Regions from separate parts of the Streptomyces sp. NPDC003038 genome, predicted to be linked through region 3. Evidence: riboswitches for the same ligand, from Rfam matches in the RefSeq annotation. Region 3 holds a riboswitch; each other region holds the start of a gene.
What was found. Region 3 has a riboswitch for cobalamin ahead of ABZX75_RS24510 (iron ABC transporter permease). Riboswitches for the same ligand answer to the same signal wherever they lie in the genome.
Positions count from the first base shown of each region.

Region 1: another riboswitch for cobalamin. It lies ahead of ABZX75_RS20125 (ribonucleoside-diphosphate reductase subunit alpha); the one in region 3 lies ahead of ABZX75_RS24510 (iron ABC transporter permease).
Region 2: another riboswitch for cobalamin. It lies ahead of ABZX75_RS15720 (energy-coupling factor ABC transporter permease); the one in region 3 lies ahead of ABZX75_RS24510 (iron ABC transporter permease).
Region 4: another riboswitch for cobalamin. It lies ahead of cobN (cobaltochelatase subunit CobN); the one in region 3 lies ahead of ABZX75_RS24510 (iron ABC transporter permease).

Region 1 is NZ_JBEXNN010000015.1:78,058-81,255, forward strand. Features, by position in the region: gene ABZX75_RS20125 (ribonucleoside-diphosphate reductase subunit alpha) at 1-1,934, opposite strand, end outside; cobalamin riboswitch at 2,077-2,211, opposite strand; partial or broken gene ABZX75_RS20130 (Uma2 family endonuclease) at 2,322-2,942, shown strand; gene ABZX75_RS20135 (YbdD/YjiX family protein) at 2,998-3,192, opposite strand; gene ABZX75_RS20140 (carbon starvation CstA family protein) at 3,189-3,198, opposite strand, start outside.
Region 2 is NZ_JBEXNN010000010.1:137,248-140,445, forward strand. Features, by position in the region: gene cbiQ (cobalt ECF transporter T component CbiQ) at 1-222, opposite strand, end outside; gene ABZX75_RS15715 (energy-coupling factor ABC transporter substrate-binding protein) at 227-769, opposite strand; gene ABZX75_RS15720 (energy-coupling factor ABC transporter permease) at 769-1,464, opposite strand; cobalamin riboswitch at 1,493-1,714, opposite strand; gene ABZX75_RS15725 (hypothetical protein) at 1,870-2,412, opposite strand; gene ABZX75_RS15730 (SsgA family sporulation/cell division regulator) at 2,548-2,955, opposite strand; gene ABZX75_RS15735 (L-serine ammonia-lyase) at 3,128-3,198, opposite strand, start outside.
Region 3 is NZ_JBEXNN010000022.1:29,446-32,643, reverse strand. Features, by position in the region: gene ABZX75_RS24515 (ABC transporter ATP-binding protein) at 1-521, opposite strand, end outside; gene ABZX75_RS24510 (iron ABC transporter permease) at 521-1,549, opposite strand; cobalamin riboswitch at 1,733-1,890, opposite strand; partial or broken gene ABZX75_RS24505 (transposase) at 2,395-2,924, shown strand; gene ABZX75_RS24500 (DUF6243 family protein) at 3,048-3,198, opposite strand, start outside.
Region 4 is NZ_JBEXNN010000046.1:17,736-20,933, reverse strand. Features, by position in the region: gene ABZX75_RS31580 (cobalamin biosynthesis protein CobG) at 1-870, opposite strand, end outside; cobalamin riboswitch at 1,204-1,361, shown strand; gene cobN (cobaltochelatase subunit CobN) at 1,394-3,198, shown strand, end outside.

The DNA of each region.
Region 1 (3,198 bases), on a different contig from region 3:
GTCTCGCGCTTGAAGAGGTTGGAGACCTGCGGCTCGATGCACTCGTACACGCCCGCGATCGAGGCGATCGTCGCGGTCGGGGCGATGGCGAGGAGCAGCGAGTTGCGCATGCCGGTCTTCGCGATGCGGGCGCGCAGCGCGTCCCAGCGCTCGGGCCAGTGCTGCTCGACGCCCTCGTAGTGGTCGGGGTGCAGGACGCCGCGCGCTGTACGGGTCTCGGCCCAGGCCGGGAGCGGGCCGCTGCGCTCGGCGAGGTCCGCGGAGGCCTCGTAGGCGGCGAGCATGATGCGCTCGGCGATCTTCGTGGACAGGGCCTTCGCCTCGGCGGAGTCGAAGGGCAGCCGCAGCTTGAAGAAGACGTCCTGGAGGCCCATCGCGCCCAGGCCCACCGGGCGCCAGCGGGAGTTGGAGCGCCCGGCCTGCTCGGTCGGGTAGAAGTTGATGTCCACGACCCGGTCGAGGAAGGTCACGGCGGTACGGACGGTCTCGTCGAGGCGCTCCCAGTCCATCCCCTCCCGCCCGTCCCCGGCCCCTGTCAGCACGAAGGCCCCGAGGTTGACCGAGCCGAGGTTGCAGACGGCGGTCTCGCCGTCGTTGGTGACCTCCAGGATCTCGGTGCACAGGTTCGAGGAGTGCACGACCGTGCCCGGCTCGGCGGTCTGGTTAGCCGTGCGGTTGGAGGCGTCCTTGAAGGTCATCCAGCCCTGGCCGGTCTGCGCGAGGGTGCGCATCATCCGGCCGTACAGCTCGCGGGCGGGCATGGACTTGCGGGCCAGCCCGGCGGCCTCGGCCTTGCGGTAGGCGGCGTCGAACTCGTCGCCCCACAGGTCGACCAGCTCGGGCACGTCGGCCGGGGAGAACAGCGACCAGTCGGCGTCGGCGTTCACGCGGCGCATGAACTCGTCCGGCACCCAGTGGGCCAGGTTCAGGTTGTGCGTACGGCGCTGGTCCTCACCGGTGTTGTCGCGCAGTTCCAGGAACTCCTCGATGTCCGCGTGCCAGGTCTCCAGGTAGACGGCGGCGGCGCCCTTGCGGCGGCCGCCCTGGTTCACCGCGGCGACGGAGGCGTCGAGGGTCTTCAGGAACGGGACGATGCCGTTGGAGTGGCCGTTGGTGCCGCGGATCAGGGAACCGCGGGCGCGGATGCGGGAGTACGAGAGGCCGATGCCGCCGGCGTGCTTGGAGAGGCGTGCGACCTGGTGGTAGCGGTCGTAGATCGAGTCGAGCTCGTCCAGCGGGGAGTCCAGCAGGTAGCAGGAGGACATCTGCGGGTGCCGGGTGCCGGAGTTGAAGAGGGTGGGGGAGGAGGGCAGGTAGTCGAGGCGGCTCATCAGCCGGTACAGCGAGGCCACTTCCTCCACGGCGGCCACGCCGTCGTCCGCGGCGAGGCCACAGGCCACGCGCAGCATGAAGTACTGCGGGGTCTCGATGACCTGGCGGGTGAGGGGGTGGCGCAGCAGGTAGCGGCTGTGCAGGGTGCGCAGGCCGAAGAAGCCGAAGCGGTCGTCGGCGCCCTCGGCGAGCGTGTGCTCGACCAGCGCGTCGAGGCGGCCGGCGTGGGTCCGTACGAACGCGGCCGTGCGGTCGGCGATGAGCCCCTCGCGGTGGCCGACCTCCACGGAGGCGGAGAAGGAGGTGGCGCCCTGGCCGACGGCCTCGTCGGCGACGGCCAGCGTCAGCAGGCGGGCGGCGAGCCGGGAGTACGCCGGGTCCTCGGAGATCAGGCCGGCGGCCGCCTCGGTGGCCAGGCCGCGCAGTTCGGCCTCGTCGGCGACGGAGCTGCGGCCGCGCAGCGCGGCGGCGGCGACCCGGCCCGGGTCGGTGTCGGGGAGGTCGGCGGTCAGCTCGGTGAGGGTGCGCAGCAGCGAGGCCCCGGGACCTTGCGTTTCGGACGGGTCGGACGCGGCGCGCGGTGCGGTGGGCGCGATGGTCACGGGGGGAGCTCTCCCTCACTCGGCCCGGTCATCGGCGGGGCGGGGCGCGAGGCAGCGCATGCGGGCGTGGCAGGTACGCGTACACCGCATGGCGTCCACCGGCCCAACCGCGAGGCCCGGACGTATCGGCACCCGGTTCGGTCGAGCCGGGTGCGCTGTCGGCAGGTCCTCGGACTTGCGGATACACCCGTGGGTGCACTTCATACCGTTGCGGGACAGTTCCGGATTCGCACCGGATTCCCCTGCGGCGACAGCAGCCCTGAGCATACATGTGGGGGCGGCCCCCGGCGGTAGCCCCCACATGTTGTGTCGTGCGCGACGCGCCGTCCCTGTGGCGTACCTCTCCGCTATGTCGGAGACAGCACCGTCGAGGAAGGCGAGCGAGGCATGACCGCGATGACCGACCGGCCCCACATGACGATCGAAGAGTTCGAGCACCTGGCCCGCATAGCGGCCCGCGAGGCGGAGGGGCGCGAGGGGCGGGGCGAGGGACGGCGCGCGGGGCGGGCCGCGACTGGAATTCATCGGTGGGGTGCTGAGGAGCAAGGCCATGCCAGACGGGGACCACGGACGGATCATTCTGTGGCTGACGCGGATCTGCATGCAGCACCGCCCGGAGTTCTGGCTGCACCCAGGCCAGGGGATCAAGGCGGAACGGTACCGGGAGGGTCGCGCCATTCCGGACGGGTTCTGGCGCACGAGGACGCGTTCGTGGGGCAGGGCGACTGGGTGGATCCGAGCCCGATCCTGATGGCCGTCGAGGTGACCCCGTGGGACTCCGACACCGAGCGGCGCGACCGGATCGAGAAGCCGCGCGCTTATGCGCAGACCGGTATCCCCGTGTACCTGCTCATCGACCGGCTCAAGTGCCAGGTTCTCGTCCACAGCGACCCGGATGGCGAGCGCTACGAGACTGTGCGTACCGTCCCCTTCGGCAAGGAAGTCAAGCTTCCCGACCCCGTCGGCATCACGCTCCAGACCGAGGTCCTCAAGGACTGGGTGCGCTGAGCGCAGCGGAGGGACCCGCCGGATGTGGCGGGGCCCTCCGTGCAGGCAGGCGGGCTCAGCAGCAGCGGAAGCCCTTGCGGGGGTCCGCCTCGCGGGCGTCCGTACGCTCGCGTTCGAAGGCGCGGCGGGTCATGACCTCCGCGTCCGGGTCGTGGGAGCGGGCGTGGGCGACGTAGCGGTCGTAGGCCGCCTCGCCCGAGAACTCCCGTACGTAGAACCGGGCCCTCGCCAGCGCGCTGCGCAGGCTCATGACGCC
Region 2 (3,198 bases), on a different contig from region 3:
GCAGAAGCCGAGCGGGATCCGGAAGGCCCGCCACAGCTGCCGCCCGGCCACCCCGGCGGGTCCGAGGAGCAGCGCGAGGGTGGCCGCGGCGACGAGTGGTCCGCCGGGCCAGGGCGGCAGGCACACCGCGGTGACCGTCAGCCCCAGACCCAGCAGGGCCTTCTCCAACGGGTGGCGGCGGCGCCAGCGACTGCTGTGCGCCGCCACGTCGATCGGCAGCACCGCCCTACGCCTCCGGCGCGGTGGGCGATGCGGGGGAGGCCCCGGGCCCCTTCGCCGCACCGGCGGGACCGACAGCGGGCGCGGTTGCCGTTGCCGGAGCGGAGGTCGGCGCCGCGGCCGAGCCGGCCAGGCCCGCGGGGGCGACCCCGTCCGGATCCGGCGCGGACCCGGGCCCGGTCACCGGAGCGGCCGGACCGGCACCGGCCGCGGGGGCGGCCCCGTCCTGGCTCGCCAGGCCCGCGGCGGCGATGGCGGCGCCCTGGCGACGGCCCTTGCGGACGCCGAAGTAGTACGCGAGCACGCCCGCGCCGAGCGCCGCCTGAAGCGCGAACAGCGCGGACTCGATCTCGCCGGACGGCGGTTCGTACAGAGGCGAGAACCAGGGCTCGTAATCCGGCTTCAACTCGGTGATGGCCGCCTCCGCCTCGGCGTCGGCGCCCGCGAAAGGCTCCTCCTTGCCCTCGCCCATCCCCAGCGCGAGCGGGAGCACGGCCAGCGCCGCCACCAGGAGCAGCAACAGGGTGTTGATCTTCGCGTTCTTCGTCATCAGACCGTCGCCTCCGGCTTCGTCCTGCCCTGGGTGAGCTTCGCGACCCCGAGACGGACCAGGTCCGACCTGCTGGACTGCATCAGCAGCCGCATCACGAGGACGGTGAGCAGCCCCTCGCTCACCGCGAGCGGGATCTGTGTGACCGCGAAGATCCCGCCGAACTTGGCGAGCGCGCCCGCGAATCCCGTACCCGGGTCGGGGAAGGCCAGCGCCAGCTGGACGCTGGTGACGCAGTAGGTGACCAGGTCGGCGAAGAAGGCGCCGAAGAAGACGGTCACCATCAGCGGCAGGCCGAACCGGCGGAGCAGCCGGTAGATCCCGTAGCCCGCCCAGGGCCCGGCGACGGCCATCGAGAAGACGTTGGCGCCGAGCGTGGTCAGCCCGCCGTGCGCGAGCAGCAGCGCCTGGAAGAGGAGGGTGATCGTGCCGAGTACGGCCATGATCGGCGGCCGGAACAGGATCGCCCCGAGCCCCGTGCCGGTGGGGTGGGAGCAACTGCCCGTCACCGAGGGAATCTTCAGCGCGGACAGGACGAAGGTGAACGCTCCGGACGCCCCGAGCAGCAGCGTGCTCTCCGGATTGGCCTTCACCTCGCGGGTGAGGGCGCGGACACCGTGGACGACGAAGGGAGCGGACGCGGCGCCCCAGGCGACCGCGTGCAAGGGGGGTAGAAACCCCTCGGCTATATGCATGAGTAGGGAGACCTCTCCAGCACCTCGTGGATGGACAACGCGCCCCGGCCGGTCTCCTGGCTCACGGGTGCTGATGCCCGGTGCTCCGCCTTCCCGGGGCCGTACGGTTTCCCGCGCGTTCCCAGTGGCTTTCCCGCAGGAGTGGAGCCGGACTTCCCGATCACAGTGGCGAGGGCCGCACCGGTTTCTCACCGGTTTCCCGAACACCAAGGCCCGCTGACCCTAGTCGGCCGCGCGGACCGGTAACAAACCGACCCGCGTGCGGGCGTGGCCGCGCAGCGTACGCGCGCCGAGCACGCCCGCGCCCGCCGGCGCTCCGGCGAGGGGCGCGAGCTGCCCGCTCCGGTCTCCCCATGGCGAAGACCGGCAGGGCCCGGGCGGTCCCTGCCGGTCGTCGGAGTGTTCTCAGCAGACGTTCGGGTGCGCGATGTCCACGACGAGCCGCTCGGGCGCGTGCAGGACCATGGTGGAGTACGCGGGCTTGGTGTCGAAGGCCGCGCCGAAGGTCACGTACCCCTCGTAGTCGCCGGTGAAGGCGATTCCCTTGAGCTTGCTCAGGTAGATCTTCTGCAGCCGGGGGCCCTGGTAGACGTTCTGCCCCTCCTCGGTGTGCGCGGCGGCGGGATTCAGGCGGATCTCCAGGAAGTACTTCCCGGCCAGCGGGACGGGATGGCCGGACCCGTCGTAGTACAGCTGCGGGACGGGGGTGACGGTGTACCCGGGGACGTATCCCTGCAGGTCGATGACGATCCGGTCGAACGTGCAGTGACCGCCCCAGCGGGCATTGACGACGAGCGGGGTCTGGGTCTGGGCCTGGGCACGAGTGGTGCCGGCGGCGGTGTTCGCGGCGGCGGAGCCCGGTGCGGCGAGCGCAAGCCCGGCGGTGAGCAGGGCACCCGTGGCCAGGGCCACGATCTGCCGGCGACGTAGACGACGTGGGTGGTTCATGACGTCCCCCCGATTCTCCAGAGACGGGGACAATGTTGTCACCTGTAGAGACACCCGGCGCCGGTCCGCGGTTGCACTGGCCCGCCGTGATAACGGGGGCGTGTTTCGCGGACCTCGCCGGCCGGGAGGCACGCCTCAGCGGGCCAGCAGTGCGCTCAGCTCGGCGTCGAGGTCGTAGTGCCGCCGCTCCTGGCCGCGCGGGACGAGCGTCGTGAGCCGGCGGCACAGCCCGTGCACGTCCTTGGCCCGCGCGGAGACCACACAGTTCTGCTCGCCGTTGCCGAAGGCGAGGTAGATCCGCGGCTCGGTGCCCTGCCGTCGTGGCCAGACCTGTATGTCGCCCTCGCCGCTGGCACAGGTCTCCCCGTCGAGCAGCAGGTCGCGGGAGAACACCCAGTGCGCCAGATGGATCCCGGCCCCCTGGAGGTCGAGGGACACCTCGTAGGGCCGGTCGGTCCGGTAGGTGAAGGCTCCGCGTATCGGGATGTAGGCGGGTATGTCCTCCAACCGGAGCGGAAGGACGCGGTGTTCGGTGACGGCCACGGAGGTGTACCTCTCTCTCGGCGTGGGGATTCCACACGCCCCTCGGGCAAGCTGACCCACCGCCCGCCCCTACCCCGTCGGGCCGGACGTCCTCGGCCGAGGGCCGTTGAACTTCCCCACATGCCGAAGGGCCCGACGCGTACGCCGGGCCCTGCGGGTCACATGTCCGGGATCAGCACTCGATGACGTTGACCGCGAGGCCGCCGCGGGCCGTCTCCTTGTACTTGACCTTCATATCCGCGC
Region 3 (3,198 bases):
TGTTGTGCGACGTCGAGGTGGTTGGTGGGCTCGTCCAGTACGAGCACCTGCGGCTGCTGGGCCAGCGCGCGGGCAATCAGGACCCGCTGCTTCTCCCCGCCCGAGAGCGTGAGGAAGCCGCGGTCGGCCAGGTGTCCGGCCCCGACCCGCGCCAGCGCGGCCTCGCACGCCTGCCGGTCCCCGGCGGTGGTGCGGGCCGTCGCACTCTGGTGCGGCAGCCGTCCCATCGCCACGACCTCGGTGACCGTGAAGTCGAACTCGGCGACCGACTCCTGGGGAAGCGCGGCCAGCCGGCGCGCGCCTTCGCGCGCGCTCATCGCGTGCAGGTCCTCCCCGCCGAGCCGGACCGTACCGGCCGTGGGGCGCAACGCCCGGTAGATGCAGCGCAGCAGGCTGGACTTGCCGCTGCCGTTGGGTCCGACCAGCCCGACGAGCTGCCCGCCGCCCACCCGCAGGGTGACGTCCTCGACCAGCCGCGCGCCCGCGGTCTCGACCGTCAGTTCATCGATGTCGATCCGCATCACGCGCCTCCGAAGGTGTACGAGCGGCGGCTCATCAGCAGGACGAAGCACGGCACGCCGATGACCGCGGTCAGTACGCCCACCGGCAGTTCGGTCGGTGCCATCACGACGCGGGAGAGGATGTCCACCCAGATCATCAGGACCGCGCCCGCCAGCGGTGCGACGGCCAGCACCCGGCGGTGATCGGCGCCGACCAGCATGCGTACGCCGTGGGGAACCATCAGTCCTACGAAGCCGATCGCACCACTGACGGCCACCACGGCCCCGGTGACGGCCGCGCAGACCACGAAGAGCTCCTTGCGCAGCCGCCCCGCGTCCACGCCCAGCGCGGCCGCCGTCTCGTCGCCCATGGCGAGCGCGTTCAGCCGGCGCGCCGACAGCGTGAGATGAACGAGGCCGGCGAGCACGGCACCCGCGGCAATGGGCAGGGACGCCCAGTTGGCCCCGCCGAGACTGCCGAGCAGCCACATCATCGCGGAGCGGGCCGCCTCACCGCGCTCGGCCGCGAACACCATGAACGTGGTGACGGCCGAGAAGCCGTAGTACATCGCGCTGCCCGTGAGGACCAGCCGCATCGGGGTCAGACCACGAGCGGTGCGGGCGATCGCGTACACCAGCATCATGGCGAGGAGCGCGGAGAGGAACGCGGCGGTGGACAGCGCCCAGATACCGAGCGCGCCCAGCGCACCGAAGAGCATGACGGCATTGGCACCGACGGCCGCGCCCGAGGAGATGCCGAGGACGAACGGGTCGGCCAGCGCGTTGCGGACCATGGCCTGCACGGCGACGCCGATGGCCGAGAGCCCTGCGCCGACGACCGCGGCCAGCAGGGCTCGCGGGAAGCGCAGTTCCCACACGATGGTGTACGCCGACACCTCGTCGGGGGCTATCGATCCGCCCGTCAGCCCCGACCAGAGATGGCGCAGCACCTCGCCCCAGGAGAGTCCGGAGGCACCCATCCCCGCCCCGCAGGCGACGGAGAGCGCCAGCGCGGCGCACAGGGCGGCGAGAAGAGGTGGCAGTGGCACGCGCCTTGGCGGCGCCGGCACGGTGCCCGTTCGGGGAGCGTGCGGCGGCGCGGCGGTGCTGCTGTGTTCGACGGGTATGGCCACGGGCGGATCGCTTTCGCCTCGGGCCGTGCCACACGCCAAGGGAGCGGACCGCGACGCGGTGCGTCCGGCGCAGCACCCTCTCGCAGTCCACGGCGAGTTGTCAGGAGCCTTCACCGCCGCGGGTAATCGGGCTCACGGGGACGGACCTGCGTACAGGTTCGTCACTCCGCCTACCGTTGCGGGTCAGCGCCGGACTTCCACCGGACTTCCCCCGCGGGGCGTGTGCAGCTTAGCGCGCTGCTCGCACGGCGTTGTGATCGGCGGCGGTGTTGGCTCAGGAGTCGCCGGGGCACCGTCGGCCGGAGACGGCCTCGCCGGTGTTCGCGAAGAAGCCGGCAGCGGATGGAAGGCGCCACGAAGGCTGTCGCTGAGCGGCCGGGCAGCCCCGGTCCTTCCGGGCGCACGTGTCCTGCGACGACGTGCCCGACGAGCCGTTCACGTCGGCGGGCCGCTCCGGTCGTCCGGCCGCCGCACGTGCCGGTCGGTCAGCGGTGATCGCGCGCGGGGGACGCATGCTCAGCGCCTTCCCCCGCACCGTGGTCGACCGCGGCGACAGGGCCGCCATCCGACACGCGCGTGCGAAGTCGGCGCCCTGTTCGGGATCCCCGCCACTGCTCTCGCCGCCACGCCCGGACGTCGCGAGCCTCAGCCGCCGCACCCGCGGAGCCGGACGGCTTCGGGGATGTCGAGGACGCGGAGCATTCACGGGTGCCATGCCTCCGCTGTCAGCCGGTAGCGGTGCAAGTTGTGTAGCAGGGCGGGTGCTGATCCTGGACAGAACCCTGGTACCGACACGGGACCACAGCGTGGCGGAGCAGTCCGAGAACTACCGCTACTCCACCAACCATCAGGTCGTCATCGACGCCGACTCACGCCTTGTCGTCTCCGTTGGCCGGCCCGTGCCCGGGAACCGCAACGACTGCAAGGCATGGGAACTGTCCGGAGCCAAGGACCGGTCGGCAACACCACCGTGATCGCAGATGACGGCTACCGCGGCACCGGTCTGATCATCCCGCACCGCCGAGAACGCGGCCGGATCGAGCTGCCAGCCTGGCAGGAAGCCCACAGCGCCTCCCACCGCAAAGTCCGCGCCCGAGTCAAGCACACCTTCGCCCGCATGAAGACCTGGAAGATCCTCCGCGACTGCCGCCTCAAAGGCGACGGCGTCCACCACGCCATGCTTGGCATCGCACGACTGCACAATCTCGCCCTCGCCGGATGGACAAACGGGCGGATCAGCAACCGACCTCGCCCGCAACGGTTCGAAGATCAGTTACGGGACAACCCATAGAGAGCTGAACGGGACCGGCCGCGCCCGGTACGGCAGCAGAGCCCCCGTACGGCAGCAGGGCTCGGACCGCGCGTCGCGGTCCGAGCCCTGCCCCGTGCGGTGCCGCCCTGCGGCGGCGGGGCGTCAGCTCTGTGCGGTGTCGTCGCCCGCCTGCCCGGCGCCCTCAGCTGCGCCTGCCTTCTCGCGCATCTTGCGCGCCAGCTCCGCCTTCTGCTCGGCTGCACCCTGGCGGTCGAGGTTGCGGTGCGGACCGTTGTTCTGCCGTTCGGCACGG
Region 4 (3,198 bases), on a different contig from region 3:
ACCGGCCACCGACAGCAGCAGGCGCCACTGCCGCGAGGTCATCCGGCCGAGCGGCGCCAGGACGCACAGCGCGCGGGCGCCGACGGGTCCGGGCCGGGGCGGGGCGGCGTACGGCCGGTCCACCTCGCCCGCGTACCGGCCGTCGATCCCGGCGGCGGTCAGCCGTACGGCGAACTCACGTGCGGTCAAGGCGTGTTCGGGGAGAAGTTCGGCCACTCGCCAGGCGCGGGTACCGGCCGTCGCGGCGGCGTCGAGGAAGTATTCGGCGGCGAGCAGCGCGGCCCGGGGGGCGTCCTGGGCGGCCACTTCGCAGGCGTCGGCCGCCGCTCCCAGCCGTACCAGCGCGCGTTGCGGGGACAGCGCGAGCAGCGTTACGTCAGGGGCGAGCGCGGCGACGTCCCCGCGCCCGTCGTCAAGGGCGAACAGGAAGCGCCCGGAGAGCTCGGCCGCCCGCGCGCTCGCGCACAGCGTCCGGTCCAGTGCGCGGACCCAGGGCAGCACCTCGGCGCGGCCGAGGCCGTCGAGCCCGCTGAGCGGGCTGGCCACGATGTTGCGCACGCGCTCGTGGGTGGGTGCGGGAAGCAGCCCGGCGGCGTCCAGACGCTCCGCCAGTGCGGCGTCGCATCCGTCCGCGAGTCCGCGTAGTTGCACATTGCCGCGGGAGGTGAATTCGATGTGGCCGTCCCCGAGCCGGTCCGCGGCGTCGGCCAGGGCCGCGGCGCCCTCGGCGTCCAGCAGCCCGCCCGGTATCCGGATCCGCGCGAGGAACCCGTCGTCCGCCGCGTGCAGCCGCAGCGCGCCGGGGCAGGCGTCGCCGCGGTCCCGTATGACGGGTTCGTCCCGCGGTGCGGCGGAGGGGGACTGGGGCATGCCGGCGAGCATACCCACGATTACGACGCCCGCGACCTGTGTCCGTCACCACCCCGTTCCGCCTCACCGGGCCGGTTCGGCTCCCCCGGGGCGAATCGGCCTCGCCGGCGTTCGAGGTGCGCGGGCCCGGGTGCGGAGCCCCCGCGCCCGCCCCGCGGAGCCCCCGCGCCCGCCCCGCGACGGGCCCGCAACGCCCCCGCCACGGCCCCGCACCCGGCGACCCGCCAAGCCCGGCGCACCCCCGGCGGCAGCGGCGTCCCGAGCAGCGGCATCCCCACAGGACCCGGCCGGGCCGAGCGCGGCGACCCGGCCTCCCGCCCAGGGGCGCGGCCGCCTAAGATGACCTTCCGGCGGACCACACGGCCCGCCGTCGCCGAGGACGGCGACATGGGAGGAAGCCCGGTGAGATTCCGGCGCGGTCCCGCCACTGTGAACCCCGCGGAGCGATCGGCGGGGTGAGTCAGGAACTCCCGCTGTCCTCACTGCCCGGGGCGCGGAAACCCCGAGGAAGGCCTGCCGCCGCATGATCCTGCTGCTGTCGACGTCCGACACCGATCTGCTCAGCGCCCGCGCCGCGGACGGCCCCGTCCCGTACCGGTTCGCGAACCCCTCCCGCCTTCCCCTCGACGACCTTCCCGGCCTCCTCGCCGGCGTCGACCTGGTCGTCGTACGCCTCCTCGGCGGCCTGCGCGCCTGGCAGGACGGCCTCGACGTGCTCCTGGCGCCCGACCAGACCCGCCCGGTCGTGGTCCTCACCGGCGAACAGGCGCCCGACGCCCAGCTGATGGAGGCCTCCACGGTCCCGATCGGCATCGCGGCCGAGGCCCACGGCTACCTCGCGCACGGCGGCCCCGCCAACCTGGAGCAGCTGGCGCGGTTCCTCTCCGACACCGTCCTGCTGACCGGCCACGGCTTCGAGCCGCCCGCCGCCGCCCCCACCTGGGGCCCGCTGGAGCGCACCGCGCGGCGGACGGACGGCCCCCGCATCGCCGTGCTCTACTACCGCGCCCACGAGATGAGCGGCAACACCGCCTTCGTCCACACCCTCTGCGCGGCCATCGAGGACCAGGACGCGCAGGCGGTCCCGCTGTACGTGTCCTCCCTGCGCACTCCCGAGCCGGAGTTGCTCACGGAGCTGGCCGGCGTCGACGCCATCGTCACCACCGTCCTCGCGGCGGGCGGCACCCGTCCCGCCACCGCTTCGGCGGGCGGGGACGACGAGTCGTGGGACGCGGGCGCGCTCGCCGCGCTCGGGGTGCCGATCCTGCAGGCGCTGTGCCTGACCGGTTCGCGCTCGGCGTGGGAGGAGAGCGACGAGGGGCTGTCCCCGCTCGACGCCGCCACCCAGGTCGCCGTGCCCGAGTTCGACGGCCGTCTGATCACCGTCCCGTTCTCCTTCAAGGAGCTCGACGAGGACGGCCTGCCGGCGTACGTGGCGGACCCCGAGCGGGCCGCCCGGGTCGCGGGGATCGCCGTACGCCACGCCCGTCTGCGGCACATCGACCGCCGCGACAAGCGCATCGCGCTGGTCCTCTCCGCGTACCCCACCAAGCACTCCCGCATCGGCAACGCGGTCGGGCTCGACACTCCGGCCAGCGCCGTCGAACTGCTGCGCACCCTGATCGCCGGCGGCTACGACTTCGGTCCCGTCGAGGACGTCCCGGGCCTCGTCTCCGGCGACGGCGACGAGCTGATCCGCGCCCTGATCGATGCCGGCGGCCACGACCAGGACTGGCTGACCGAGGAGCAGCTGGCCCGCAACCCGGTCCGCATCCCGGCCGCCGACTACAAGCGCTGGTACGCCGAGCTCCCCGCCGAGCTGCGCGAGCGGGTCGAGGAGCACTGGGGCCCGGCCCCGGGCGAGATGTTCCTGGACCGCTCCCGCAACCCCGAGGGCGACATCGTCCTCGCGGCCCTGCGCCGCGGCAATCTCCTGATCCTCATCCAGCCGCCGCGCGGCTTCGGCGAGAACCCGATCGCGATCTACCACGATCCCGATCTGCCGCCCTCGCACCACTACCTGGCCGCGTACCGCTGGATCCAGGCGCGCGCGCAGGACGGCGGTTTCGGCGCCGACGCGATGATCCACCTGGGCAAGCACGGCAATCTGGAGTGGCTGCCGGGCAAGAACGCCGGCCTGTCCGCGGCCTGCGCCCCGGACGCCGCCCTCGGCGACCTCCCGCTCATCTATCCCTTCCTCGTCAACGACCCGGGCGAGGGCACCCAGGCCAAGCGCCGCGTGCACGCCACCCTGGTCGACCACCTGGTGCCGCCGATGGCGCGCGCGGAGTCGTACGGGGACATCGCGCGCCTGGAGCAGCACCTCGA